2 regions of the Streptomyces cinereoruber genome follow, and region 1 is predicted to be linked to the other one. Evidence: riboswitches for the same ligand, from Rfam matches in the RefSeq annotation. Region 1 holds a riboswitch; the other holds the start of a gene.
The links. A riboswitch is a leader RNA that binds a small molecule or an ion and turns the genes downstream of it on or off. The one in region 1 is predicted to bind cyclic di-AMP.
Positions count from the first base shown of each region.

Region 2: another riboswitch for cyclic di-AMP. It lies ahead of CP977_RS25930 (M23 family metallopeptidase); the one in region 1 lies ahead of CP977_RS13855 (LysM peptidoglycan-binding domain-containing protein).

Region 1 is NZ_CP023693.1:3,132,057-3,138,927, reverse strand. Features, by position in the region: gene CP977_RS13865 (cytochrome P450 family protein) at 1-755, shown strand, start outside; gene CP977_RS13860 (transglycosylase family protein) at 916-1,968, shown strand; cyclic di-AMP (ydaO/yuaA leader) riboswitch at 2,227-2,398, shown strand; gene CP977_RS13855 (LysM peptidoglycan-binding domain-containing protein) at 2,402-3,115, shown strand; gene eno (phosphopyruvate hydratase) at 3,450-4,736, shown strand; gene CP977_RS13845 (FtsB family cell division protein) at 4,820-5,290, shown strand; gene CP977_RS13840 (DUF501 domain-containing protein) at 5,337-6,011, shown strand; gene CP977_RS13835 (Ppx/GppA phosphatase family protein) at 6,008-6,871, shown strand, end outside.
Region 2 is NZ_CP023693.1:5,735,648-5,742,518, reverse strand. Features, by position in the region: gene CP977_RS25950 (bifunctional acetate--CoA ligase family protein/GNAT family N-acetyltransferase) at 1-1,847, opposite strand, end outside; gene CP977_RS25940 (HPr family phosphocarrier protein) at 2,023-2,304, shown strand; gene CP977_RS25935 (GntR family transcriptional regulator) at 2,452-3,135, opposite strand; gene CP977_RS25930 (M23 family metallopeptidase) at 3,346-4,116, opposite strand; cyclic di-AMP (ydaO/yuaA leader) riboswitch at 4,130-4,290, opposite strand; gene CP977_RS25925 (M16 family metallopeptidase) at 4,580-5,947, opposite strand; gene CP977_RS25920 (M16 family metallopeptidase) at 5,974-6,871, opposite strand, start outside.

The DNA.
Region 1 (6,871 bases):
GGATGATGATCCGCCACGGCGGAGGCCCGCGCGGCGGCGTCGCCCGGTCGGTGAAGAAGATGCGCGGCTACCTCGCGGAGCTGATCCACCGCAAGCGCGAAGAGCCGGGCGACGACCTGATCTCGGGGCTCATCAAGGCCTCCGACCACGGCGAGCACCTCACCGAGAACGAGGCCGCCGCCATGGCCTTCATCCTTCTCTTCGCGGGGTTCGAGACCACCGTCAACCTGATCGGGAACGGGCTGTACGCGCTCCTCCGCGATCCCGGACAGAGGGGACTCCTCCAGGACTCCCTCGCCGCCGGCGAGACCGGGCTCCTGGAGACCGGGATCGAGGAGCTGCTGCGGTACGACGGGCCCGTGGAGATGGCGACCTGGCGGTACGCGACGCGGGCGCTGACCATCGGCGGACAGGAGATCCCGGCGGGCGACCCGGTGCTCGTGGTGCTGGCCGCCGCCGACCGGGACCCGGAGCGGTTCGACGGGCCCGACGTGCTCGACCTCGCCCGGCGCGACAACCAGCACCTCGGGTACGGCCACGGCATCCACTACTGCCTCGGCGCGCCCCTCGCCCGCCTCGAAGGGCAGACCGCGCTCGCCACCCTGCTGACCCGTCTGCCGGACCTGCGGCTCGCCGCCGATCCGGCCGAACTGCGGTGGCGCGGCGGGCTCATCATGCGCGGTTTGCGCACGCTTCCGGTGGAGTTCTCCCCGTCCGTACCCCTCTCGTACGGTGACGGCCCGTCAGAAATGTGATCTTCATGTGATCGGGTGGCCATCGACTTGTGACGAGCGTTCGAATGCCGCTACGTTTCGCCGCAGTCTCAGCCGTCACGCGAAAGGCGTACCTATGCGTTCCGGGAACGGACGACACCGTCGCCCCCGTCAGGCCCCCGCCATCGTCGTCGCCGCGGGCGTGACCGGATCCGCCATGGCGCTGCCCCTGCTCGCCACCGGATCCGCGTCCGCCGCCGACGCCGCCACCTGGGACCGCGTCGCCGAGTGCGAGTCCGGCGGCCAGTGGACCGCCAACTTCGGGAACGGGATGTACGGCGGCCTCCAGTTCACCCAGGGCGACTGGGAGCGCCACGGCGGCCTGGCGTACGCGCCCAGCGCCGACCTGGCCAGCCGCGCCCAGCAGATCGCGGTGGCCGAGAAGGCCCTCGCCGGGGGCAGCGACGCCTGGGGCACCTGCGCGCCGATCGCCGGTCTGACGAACGACGGGAAGCCCACCGGGGTGGACCCGGGCCCGGCCGCCGCACCGACGCCCTCCGTGGCGCCCGTACCCGAGTCGGCCTGGAACTCCGGCGCGCCGGGCGCCTCCGCGACCACGCCGTCCACCGGGGCCCCGGAGTCCTCCGCCACGCCGTCCGCCCCCTCCACGGCGCCGGCCGCGCCGTCGGCCCCCGCCGACCCGACCGCGCCGGCCACCTCCGCCACGCCGACCACCCCCGCCACGCCGTCCGCGCCGTCCGGGTCGGCGAACCCGACGGACCCGGCGGACCCGACGCTTCCGGCCGACCCGACGGCCCCCGTCGCCCCCGATGAGTCCGTTACGCCCGGTACGTCTGTTACGCCCGGTGTTCCGGGAGATGAGGGAGCGTCGGTCGCGCCCGGCACGGGCAAGCACCGGGGCGAGGCGGCTCCGGAGGAAACCGACAACTCGGACACCTCTGCTGAACCCGGGCGACATGCCTCGGACAAGGGCAACTCGCCTGAAGGTGTCGAATCGGCCCCGGGTGCTGGCGAAGCGAAGAATCCGGACGCAACGGACAGTCAGGGCTCTTCGGGTGAATACGTCGTGCGTCCGGGTGACAGCCTTTCGGGCATCGCCCAGGCGAACGAACTCCCCGGGGGCTGGGCCGCCCTCTACGACGCCAACAAGCGGACCGTGGGCATCGATCCGGACCTCATCCTCCCTGGTCAGAACCTCGACCTGACGCCGGGTTCGGTCTCGGAAGCCGGGTAGTTCATGGGCTTATGTCCGCTTCCGGACGAGTGAGACATGGGTCTCTTTGTCCCAACTGGCGTGTCGCGCCCGCAAACTCCGCTTCCGTCATCTCCCACCTGCGCAAACAGTCCCCTCCGAAGGGCAAGAAGAGGCGAAATTCGTCGTATGAGCCTCTTTGAACTTCGGAGGGTTCTGTGTCTACGGTCGTCACCGCTCGCCACCGCGGGCCCCGTCGACCGAAACGCCGAATCCTGCCGTCGGCCGATGGGAACAGTCGTCGCGCAAGCGCCGAAGGCAGGAGCGGGGGACCCAAGGTAAGCGCCGGGCCCGGCCGTCGAGAGACGGCCGACGACCGGCTTGGGGTGAAGCCGCGTGCTAGGACACGCGGCCGGGCAACTCTTCGGCCCGAACCCGACAGCTCACCTCGCAGGCGTCGGTGAGGAGAATCCCCATGCTGTTTTCCGTCAAGGGCAAACACCGCCGTCCCTCCAAGGCCACCCAGCTCGCCGCGCTCGTCGGCGTCACCGGTGTCGCCGTCGCCGCCCCGCTGATGACCGCGGGCACCGCCTCGGCCGCCACCGCCTCCGAGTGGGACCGCGTCGCCCAGTGCGAGTCCGGCGGCAACTGGTCCATCAACACCGGCAACGGCTACTACGGCGGCCTCCAGTTCTCGGCCTCCACCTGGGCCGCGTACGGCGGTACCGCCTACGCCCCCACCGCCAACCAGGCCTCGAAGTCCCAGCAGATCGCCGTCGCCGAGAAGGTCCTCGCGGGCCAGGGCAAGGGCGCCTGGCCGAGCTGCGGCGTGGGCCTCTCCGGCGCCTCCTACGACGGCGGCTCCGCCGAGAGCGCCCAGCAGGAGCAGCCGAAGCAGAAGAAGCAGCGCACGACCGAGCAGCCGACCACCCGCAGCGAGCAGCGCCAGGCCCCGAAGAAGGACCGCCAGGCCGCTCCGAAGGCCGCCAAGAAGACCGTCACCACCCCGACCGGCAAGACGGTCGCGAAGGGCGACGGCGAGTACAAGGTCGTCGCCGGCGACACCCTCAGCAAGATCGCCGAGGCGCAGGGCGTCAAGGGCGGCTGGGCCGAGCTCTTCGAGCTCAACGAGGACGTCGTCGAGAACGCCGACCTGATCTACCCGGGCCAGCAGCTCCACCTGAAGTGAGCCCGGCGGGTCGCGTGAGTCCGGCGGCTCACGCGCCCCCGATGACCCTCCCGCGGTGACCACCCCGGTCCGGCGCGCCCTTCCCCCGTGCGCGCCGGACCGGGGTTCCCCCTTTGGAGGGGCCCCGCGGCACCCCTCCGGCGGCCCACCTGACGGTTACCGATCAGTAGATCCGGGCCCCTTCGCCCCCTTATACGTGCCCTCGGGTCCTTTTTCGTCCCAGGGGGCGGGCGCCCGGCCGGTCGGAGCCTCCGGGGCGGTTAGGCTCTTGTCGCAAGGCCAAGCGACCCCGCATCGACCTTGCGTCACATCCAGCGTCACATCCCAGAAGGAGATGCTCGTGCCGTCCATCGACGTCGTCGTAGCCCGGGAAATCCTGGACTCCCGAGGCAACCCCACGGTCGAGGTCGAGGTCGGCCTCGACGACGGCAGCACCGGCCGTGCTGCCGTTCCGTCCGGCGCCTCCACCGGTGCGTTCGAGGCCCTCGAGCTCCGCGACGGTGACCCCAACCGCTACCAGGGCAAGGGTGTCGAGAAGGCCGTCCTCGCCGTCATCGAGCAGATCGGCCCGGAGCTCGTCGGCTACGACGCCACCGAGCAGCGCCTGATCGACCAGGCCATGTTCGACCTGGACGCCACCCCGGACAAGTCCTCGCTCGGCGCCAACGCCATCCTCGGCGTCTCCCTCGCCGTCGCGCACGCCGCCTCCGAGGCCAGCGACCTCCCGCTCTTCCGCTACCTGGGCGGCCCGAACGCGCACCTGCTGCCCGTTCCGATGATGAACATCCTGAACGGCGGGTCGCACGCCGACTCCAACGTGGACATCCAGGAGTTCATGATCGCCCCGATCGGCGCGGAGTCCTTCTCCGAGGCCCTCCGCTGGGGCACCGAGGTCTACCACACCCTCAAGTCCGTCCTGAAGTCCAAGGGCCTCTCCACCGGCCTCGGCGACGAGGGCGGCTTCGCCCCGAACCTCGGCTCCAACCGCGAGGCGCTCGACCTCATCCTCGAGGCGATCAAGCAGGCCGGCTACGTGCCCGGCAAGGACATCGCGCTCGCGCTCGACGTCGCCGCCTCCGAGTTCTACAAGGACGGCAAGTACGAGTTCGAGGGCAAGGCCCGCTCGGCCGCCGAGATGACCGAGTACTACGAGGAGCTCGTCGCCGCGTACCCGCTGGTCTCCATCGAGGACCCGCTGTTCGAGGACGACTGGGCCGGCTGGAACGTCATCACCGAGAAGCTCGGCGAGAAGGTCCAGCTCGTCGGCGACGACCTGTTCGTCACCAACCCGGAGCGCCTGGCCCGGGGCATCGAGGAGAAGTCCGCGAACGCCCTGCTCGTCAAGGTCAACCAGATCGGCTCGCTGACCGAGACCCTCGACGCCGTCGAGCTGGCCCAGCGCAACGGCTTCAAGTGCATGATGTCCCACCGCTCCGGCGAGACCGAGGACGTCACCATCGCCGACCTGGCCGTCGCCACCAACTGCGGCCAGATCAAGACCGGCGCCCCGGCCCGCTCCGAGCGCGTCGCCAAGTACAACCAGTTGCTGCGCATCGAGGAGATCCTCGACGACGCGGCGGTGTACGCCGGCCGCAGCGCGTTCCCGCGCTTCAAGGGCTGACACCCGCTCTCATCCGTACGTCCCCGTACTCGGTCCCGTACCGTGTGCGGGGACGTCCGCGTGAACAGGGGAGGCGACACGACATGGCCGTGAAGGACCGGGACCGGTTCTCGACCGCGACCCGGCTCAGGCTGCTCGGCGAGCAGACCGCCGCCCGTGTCTACCGCTCCCAGACCCGTCGCCAGGCCCGCCGCTCCCGGCTCACCGGCCGCGCGGCCTTCCTCGCCCTCGTCGTCTGCTCCCTGGTCGTGGCCCTCGCCTACCCCATGCGCAGCTACGTCTCCCAGCAGGGCGAGATCGCCGAGCAGGAGCGCCGGGCCGCCGAGGCCGCCCGGCGGGTGCAGGAGCTGAGGGACGAGAAGGCCCGCCTCCAGGACCCGGCCTACGTCCGCCGCCTCGCCCGCGAGCACCTGCACTACGTGCTCCCCGGCGAGACCGGCTTCACCGTGAACGACCCCGGCGCGGAGCAACGGCCCCGCGCCGACCAGGGGGCGGCGGACCGGCCCTGGTACGACAACCTCTGGGACGGCGTGGACAACGCCGACCGCCGCTGACCTCCCGTACGACCGACGACCGACGACCTAGGCAAGCAAGGCAGACATGCAAACGCCCCCTCCGCAGACCGAACGCACCGAGCCCACCGAGGCGGACGTCGCCGCCTTCGAGCTCCAGCTCGGCCGGCCGCCCCGCGGCCTGCGCGCCATCGCGCACCGCTGCCCCTGCGGGCAGCCGGACGTCGTCGAGACCGCGCCCCGGCTCCCCGACGGCACGCCGTTCCCCACCACGTACTACCTGACCTGTCCCCGGGCGGCCTCGGCCATCGGCACCCTGGAGGCCAACGGGGTCATGAAGGAGATGCAGGCCCGGCTCGCCACCGACCCGGAGCTGGCCGACGCCTACCGGGCCGCGCACGAGGACTACCTCGCCCGCCGCGACGCCATCGAGGTCCTGGAGGGCTTCCCGAGCGCCGGCGGCATGCCGGACCGGGTCAAGTGCCTGCACGTCCTCGTCGGCCACTCGCTGGTCGCGGGCCCGGGCGTGAACCCGTTCGGCGACGAGGCCCTCGCGATGCTGCCGGAGTGGTGGGCCAAGGGCCCGTGCGTCACCCCGTGCGGGGCGCCGAAGGAGGAGGACGGCTGGACGGTCGAGGGCGACCGGGACGGCCACTTCGCCTTCAAGCCGATCGACGCCGACGCCGACGCCGACGCCGACGCCGACGCCGACGCCGACGCCGACGCCGACGCCGACGCCGACGCCGAGGGTGAGGGCAAGTGACCCGGGTTGCCGGAATCGACTGCGGTACGAACTCCATCCGCCTCCTCGTCGCCGACGTGCACCCGGAGACGGGCGAGCTGGTCGAGCTGGACCGGCGGATGACGATCGTCCGGCTCGGCCAGGGCGTGGACCGGACGGGCCGGCTCGCCCTCGAGGCCCTGGAGCGCACCTTCGCCGCCTGCCGCGAGTACGCCGCCGTGATCGAGGAGCTGGGCGCCGAGCGGATCCGCTTCGTCGCCACCTCCGCCTCCCGCGACGCGGAGAACCGCGACGAGTTCGTGAACGGGGTCGTGGAGATCCTCGGCGTCGAGCCCGAGGTCATCACCGGCGACCAGGAGGCCGCGTTCTCCTTCGCCGGCGCCACCTGCGAGCTGCCCGGCACCGAGACGTACCTGGTCGTGGACATCGGCGGCGGCTCCACCGAGTTCGTCACCGGCACCGACCACGTCCAGGCCGCCCGCTCGGTGGACATCGGCTGCGTCCGGCTCACCGAGCGGCACGTCCGCCACGACCCGCCGACCGCCGAGGAGATCGAGGCGATCCGCGCCGACGTCCGGGCCGCGCTCGACCTGGCCGCCGAGGCCGTGCCGATCGACACGGCCGACGTCCTCGTCGGCCTGGCCGGCTCCGTCACCACCGTCGCCGCCCTCTCCCTGGGCCTCCCCGCGTACGACTCCGAGAAGGTCCACCACTCCCAAATCTCCGCCGAGCAGGTCGCCGAGGTGACCGACCGGCTCCTCGCCTCCACCCACGACGAGCGGGCCGCGATCCCCGTGATCCACCCCGGGCGGATCGACGTGATCGTCGCCGGGGCGCTCGTCCTGCGGGAGATCGTCGAGCGCGTCGGCGCCCGCGAGGTG
Region 2 (6,871 bases), 2.6 Mb from region 1:
ACGGCCTCGCGGAGGGCGGCCGCCAGGACCTCGCCGTCGCCGAACTCGGTGGCGCCGTCCTCGCCGACCCACGGGATCGCGGTCACGACGACCGCGTCGGAGGTCTCGTCCGCGAGGGCCGCCACCAGCGCGTCCCGGAAGTCCGCCGGCACCGCCGCGGTCGTCAGGTCGAGGGGCCGCAGCGGGCGCAGCCCCTCGGTGAGGCAGGCGTCGTACGTGAGGAGGCCGAGCGACTCCGAGTTGCCGAGGATCGCGACCCGGGGCCCGGCGGGGAGCGGCTGGGCGGCGAGGAGCAGCCCGGCGTCCACGAGCTCGGTGACGGTGTCGACGCGGATCACCCCGGCCTGCCGGAGCAGCGCGGAGACCGTGGCGTGCGGGACGCGGGTGACGGGCACCCGGTGGCCGGGCGGGGCGCTGCCGCTGTGCCGGGCGCCCTTGACGACGACGACCGGCTTGACGGCGGCGGTGCGGCGGGCGAGCCGGGTGAACTTCCGGGGGTTGCCGATCGACTCCAGGTAGAGGAGGACGACATCGGTGCCGGGGTCGTCGTACCAGTGCTGGAGGAAGTCGTTGCCGGAGACGTCGGCGCGGTTGCCGGCCGAGATGAAGGAGGAGAGCCCGGCGCCCCGCCGGTGCAGTCCGGCGAGGAGGGCGATCCCGATCGCGCCGGACTGGGTGAAGAGCCCGATCCGCCCGGCGGCCGGCATCTGCGGCGCGAGCGAGGCGTTGAGCCGCACGTCGTCGGCGGTGTTGATGATGCCGAAGGCGTTGGGGCCGATGATCCGCATGCCGTACGAGCGGGCCTGCTGGACGAGCCGGCGCTGCCGTTCGCGGCCCTCCGGCCCGCTCTCGGCGTATCCGGCGGAGAGCACGACGAGGCCCCGCACGCCGTGCTCGCCGCAGTCCGCGACGGCCTCCGGCACCCGTTCGGCGGGGACCGCGACGATCGCCAGGTCCACGGGTTCGCCGATGGCGCCGACGGAGCGGTACGCGGGGACCCCGTCGAGCTCGACCGGTCCGCCGCCGTCGCCACCGGTTGCGGGGAGCGCGGCGTTCACCGCGTACACGCGTCCGGTGAAGCCCGCTCCGAGGAGGTTGCGCAGGACGGTCCGGCCGACGCCGCCGGGTGCGCGGCCGGCGCCGACCACGGCGACGGAGGCGGGGGTGAGCAGCCGCTGTACGGAGCGGGCCTCGGCGCGCTGCTCGCGGGCGCGCTGGACGGCGAGGGACCGGTCGGTGGGTTCGAGGTCGAGGTGGAGCCGGACGGAGCCGTCCTCGAAGCTGCGCTTCTGGGTGTAGCCCGCGTCGGTGAAGACCTTGATCATCTTGGTGTTGGCGGGGAGCACCTCGGCGGCGAAGCGCCGGATGCCCCGCTCGCGGGCCACCGCCGCGATGTGTTCGAGCAGGGCGGAGGCGACGCCCCTCCCCTGGTGCGCGTCCTGGACGAGGAAGGCGACCTCGGCCTCGTCGGCCGGGGCGGAGGCGGGCAGTCCGCGGTCGTCGATGCGGTCGTAGCGGACGGTGGCGATGAACTCGCCGCCGACGGTCGCCGCGAGTCCGACCCGGTCCACGAAGTCGTGGTGGGTGAAGCGGTGCACGTCCTTGGCGGAGAGGCGCGGGTAGGGGGCGAAGAAGCGGTAGTACTTCGACTCGTCCGAGACCTGCTCGTAGAAGCTGACGAGCCGGTCGGCGTCGTCGGTGGTGATGGGTCTGATGCGCGCGGTGCCGCCGTCGCGGAGCACCACGTCCGCCTCCCAGTGGTCGGGGTAGGCGTGCTCCGGTGGCGCCGGCCGTGCCGGCTCCGCCTGCGGTTCCGTCGCTTCCGACTGCTCCGACGCGCTCTGCATGGGGTCAGCCTACGGCCGGGACGCGCCGGGAGCACCGGTCGCGCGGTGGGGGTGCGCGTTGCAAGGTGGGGGGAGCCGAGAGGCGGTCCGGTCCGGGCCGGAGGTCGGCGTGAGCACCTCGCATCCCGTGAGAGACTGGTCTAGACAACCCGCTTGAGACTTGAAGGGCAACACCATGGCTGAGCGCCGCGTCAACGTCGGCTGGGCCGAGGGCCTGCACGCCCGCCCCGCGTCCATCTTCGTCCGTGCCGCCACGGCTTCCGGCGTTCCGGTGACGATCGCCAAGTCCGACGGCACCCCGGTGAACGCCGCCTCCATGCTCGCGGTGCTCGGCCTGGGCGCGCAGGGCGGCGAGGAGATCGTGCTCGCGTCGGACGCCGAGGGCGCCGAGGCCGCGCTGGACCGCCTCGCGAAGCTGGTCGCCGAGGGCCTGGACGAGCTTCCCGAGACCGTCTGACCCCTTTACGCCTCCCGCACTCGAAAGGGTGTGGCCGTCGGAATTCCGACGGCCACATCCTTTCGCCTTTCCGTTCCCACGCCCCCCCGTTTTCGGGCAGCACGAAAAACCCCGCGCAATTCCTATTCTTTGTATACGGTGCGCGTGTTAATTCCGGGCGCTCGTCGTGTTGACGACGTGTTGCGAAACCCTCACACGCCCCCGCTCCGGCCTCTTGAGCCGGTGCAGCGACATCGAGCGCTCCGCGTGCAGCGCGGTGAGGGCCCTCGCCCGTTCGGCGTCGCCGCGCGCCACGGCGTCCACGATCGCGCCGTGCTCGGCCCAGGCCTCCACCGGCCGCTCGGGCTGCTCGACCGCGTACATCCAGGCGATCTTGTGCCGGAGCTGTGTGAGCAGCGCCGTCAGCGGCGGGCTGCCGGAGGCCTGCGCGAGCGTCTCGTGGAACCAGCCGCCGAGCGAGCGCAGGTCCTCGCCCTGACCGCGCCTGGCCCGCTCCTGCCCGAGCCTGACCAGGCCGCGCAGCACCTTGAGGTGGGCGTCGGTGCGCCGCTGCGCGGCCCGGGCGGCCCCCAGCGGTTCGAGCAGCGCCCGCATGTCGAGCAGGTCGGCCGCCTCCTGCTCGGTGGGCTCGGCGACGTGCGCGCCCGCGTGGCGCCGGGTGAGGACGAAGCCCTCGGACTCCAGGGTGCGCAGCGCCTCGCGGACCGGGACGCGGGAGACCCCGTACCGGCGGGCGAGCTGCTCCTCGGTCAGCCGGCTGCCCCGCTCGAAGACGCCGGAGACGATGTCGTCCCGGATCGCCGTGCATACCGAATGCGCGGGAATGCGCATGTCCGACCTCCGCCTTGGTCCGCGCGAGACAATTCGAGCGGCGCCTGTTCTGCGCCTGATCCGCGACTCTATTGCAGCCCGCCGGAATTTCCGATGCCCCCATGGAATCCATGACCGCGTTGTGGCCGACGAAAAGCCCCGGCTCAGTACGAGCCGGGGCTTTTGCGACGCGGAGGGCCCCCGGTGGTCAGGGGCGCGCGGGAGGCCGGGTCAGACGGCGACGCCGCGGGCGCGGAGGTAGGAGATCGGGTTGATGTCGGAGCCGTAGTCGGCGCCCGTGCGGGCCTCGAAGTGGAGGTGCGGCCCGGTCGAGTTGCCGGTCGAGCCCGAGATGCCGATCTGCTGGCCCGGCTCGACGGTCTGGCCGACGTACACCCCGATGGAGGAGAGGTGACCGTACTGGGTGTACGTGCCGTCGTGCATCCGGATGACGATGTTGTTGCCGTACGCGCCGCCCCAGCCGGCCTCGACGACGGTGCCGGAGCCGACGGAGACGACCCGGCTGCCGTAGGCGGCGTGGAAGTCGACGCCGGAGTGGCTGCCGGAGGACCAGAGCGAGCCGCCGGTCTGGTAGCCGGTGGAGACGTACGAGCCGGCGATGGGGAGCTGGAAGGAGTTCAGGCGGCGGCGCTCGGCCTCGCGGGCGGCGCGGGCCCGCTCCTCGCGGATCTCCTTGGCGCGGGCCTCGGCCTTGCGCTTCGCCTCGGCCAGGGCCTTCTGCTCGGCGGCGGCCTCGAAGGCCTCGCGGTCCTGGGCGTCGGCCTGGGCGTTGAGCCGGTCGACGAGGGAGTCCTCGGCGATCACCTTGGTGAGGCCGGTGTCCTCGGGGGAGCGGTTGTCCGTGTCGGCGGCGAGCGCCGGAGAGGCGAGGGTTCCGATGACGCCGGTGGTGGCGAGCGTCGCCGCGCCGGCGATGCCCGCGCTGCGGCGCCCCATCCGGCTCGAACCACGATGCTTCCCGGTGGCACGGGTGAACGCCATGAAGACGTTGTTCCTTTCCTTCCTTCTCGCCTACCGGGTTAGCTGACGGGTTCGGAGCAGGAAGGTCTCCTACGGGCCCCTCCGCACCGGGCGAAGGCGTCCGATTCACCCCAGGGACTGTGGGTCCCCGGCTCCCCAGGCTCGCGCCTGACGGGGACTCGGCGATGACTGTCCGGTGCCGCGGGCGCGGCGGGTGCAACTGGCGAACAGCCGCACCGACGCTATGCGGACCGCCAGTCGATCACCAACCGAACATGGTCTTTTGTAAGGCATGCCACAGGGCAGATGATCACGCTTGCCTCAAATCCGGACAATTCACCGGGGAGTTTCCGTGCGACCCCTGTACGGGACTCGCACGGACGGGCGGAGGGCCCTGACGTTCCGTCACGCCGGGGCCCTCCGTCCGCTCGCTGGTCCGCCCGTCCGGTCGGCAGCGGTGGGCCGCCGGCCGGACAGGGTCCGATCAGCCGGTGACGACGGTCACCTCACCGATGCCGAGCGCCCGCACCGGCTCCGCGATCTGTGCCGCGTCGCCCACCAGGACCGTGACGAGCCGGTCCACCGGGAAGGCGCTGACCACGGCCGCGGTCGCCTCGACGGTGCCGGTCTCGGCCAGGCGCGCGTACAACTGGGCCTGGAAGTCGTCCGGGAGGTGCTGCTCCACCTGGTCGGCGAGCGTCCCGGCGACGGAGGCGGCCGTCTCGTACTTGAGCGGGGCAACCCCCACCAGGTTCTGCACGGCGGTCTCCCGCTCGGCGTCCGTGAGCCCCTCGGCGGCCAGGGTGCGCAGCACCTTCCACAGGTCGTCCAGGGCCGGGCCCGTGTTGGGGGTGTCGACGGAGCCGCTGATGGCGAGCATCGCCGCGCCGTTCCCCTCGGCGTCCGAGCGGAGCACCTGCCCGAAGGCCCGCACGCCGTACGTGTAGCCCTTCTCCTCGCGCAGGACCCGGTCCAGACGCGAGGTCAGGGTGCCGCCGAGGCAGTACGTGCCGAGGACCTGGGCCGGCCAGACGCGGGCGTGCCGGTCGGGGCCGATCCGGCCAATGAGCAGCTGGGTCTGGACGGCGCCGGGACGGTCCACGATGACGACCCGGCCGGTGTCGTCGGCGGTGATCGGCGGCATCGGCAGCGGCTCGCCGGGCTCGCCGGTCCAGGCGCCCAGCGTCTCCGCGAGGACCTTCTCCAGGTCGACGCCGGTCAGGTCGCCGACGACCACGGCGGTGGCCGTGGCGGGCCGCACGTGCGCCTCGTAGAAGGCGCGGACCGCGGCGGCGTCGATCGCCTCGACGGTCTCCTCGGTGCCCTGGCGCGGCCGGGACATCCGGGAGGCGGCCGGGAACAGCTCCTTGGAGAGCTGCTTGGCGGCGCGCCGGGCCGGGCTGGCCGTCTCGTGCGGGATCTCGTCGAGGCGGTTGCGCACCAGGCGCTCGACCTCGGTGTCCAGGAACGCCGGGGCGATCAGGGCCTCGGAGAGCAGCCCGAGCGCCTTGGGCAGCCGGGAGACCGGGACCTCCAGGGAGACCCGTACGCCCGGGTGGTCGGCGTGCGCGTCGAGGGTGGCGCCGCAGCGCTCCAGCTCGGCCGCGAACTCCTCGGCGCTGTGCTTGTCGGTGCCCTCGGAGAGCGCGCGGGCCATGATGGTGGCCACGCCGTCGAGGCCGGCGGGCTCGGCGTCCAGCGGGGCCGGCAGGAAGAGCTCCACGGCGACGACCTGCTGGCCGGGGCGGTGGCTGGTGAGGACGGTCAGACCGTTCTCCAGGGTGCCGCGGTCCGGGGCCGGGAAGGCCCAGGGGCGGGCGGTGCCCGGCGTCGGCTGCGGGTGGAAGTCCATGCTCGTCAAAGACGCGGCAGCGTCGGTCACTGGTCCGCTCCCTCTTCCTCGTCGCTGTCGCTCTCGCTCTGTTCGGTGGCCACCGGCTCGTAGACCAGGACCGCGCGGTTGTCCGGGCGCAGCCGGGCCGCGGCGGCCTCCCGCACCTCCTCGGCCGTGATGTCGAGGACGCGGTCGACGGCGGTGAGGGCGAGCTGCGGGTCGCCGAACAGCACGGCGAACCGGCACAGTTCGTCGGCGCGGCCCGCGACGGTGCCGAGCCGGTCCAGCCACTCGCGCTCCAGCTGGGCCTGCGCGCGCTCCATCTCCTCCGGGGTGGGGCCCTCGGCGGCGAACCGGGCGAGCTCCTCGTCCACGGCGGCCTCGATCTCGGGGACCTCGACGCCGCCGGACGTCTTGACGTCCAGCCAGCCGAGCGAGGGCGCCCCGGCGAGCCGCAGCAGGCCGAAGCCGGCGGCGACGGCCGTGCGGTCCCGGCGGACCAGGCGGTTGTGCAGCCGGGAGGACTCCCCGCCGCCCAGGACCGTCAGGGCCAGGTCGGCGGCGTCGCACTCGCGCGTGCCGTCGTGCGGCAGCCGGTAGGCGGCCATCAGGGCGCGCGCAGGGACCTCCTCCTCGACGACCTCGCGCAGCTGCTCGCCGATGACGTCGGGCAGCGAGCCGTCGCGCGGGGCCGGCTTGCCGTCGTGGCCGGGGATGGAGCCGAAGTACTTCTCGATCCAGGCGAGGGTCTGCTCCGGGTCGATGTCGCCGACGACGGAGAGCACCGCGTTGTTCGGGGCGTAGTACGTGCGGAAGAACTCCCGCGCGTCCTCCAGGGTGGCCGCGTCCAGGTCGGCCATGGAGCCGATCGGCGTGTGGTGGTAGGGGTGCCCCTCCGGGTAGGCGAGGGCGGTCAGCTTCTCGAAGGCCGTGCCGTACGGC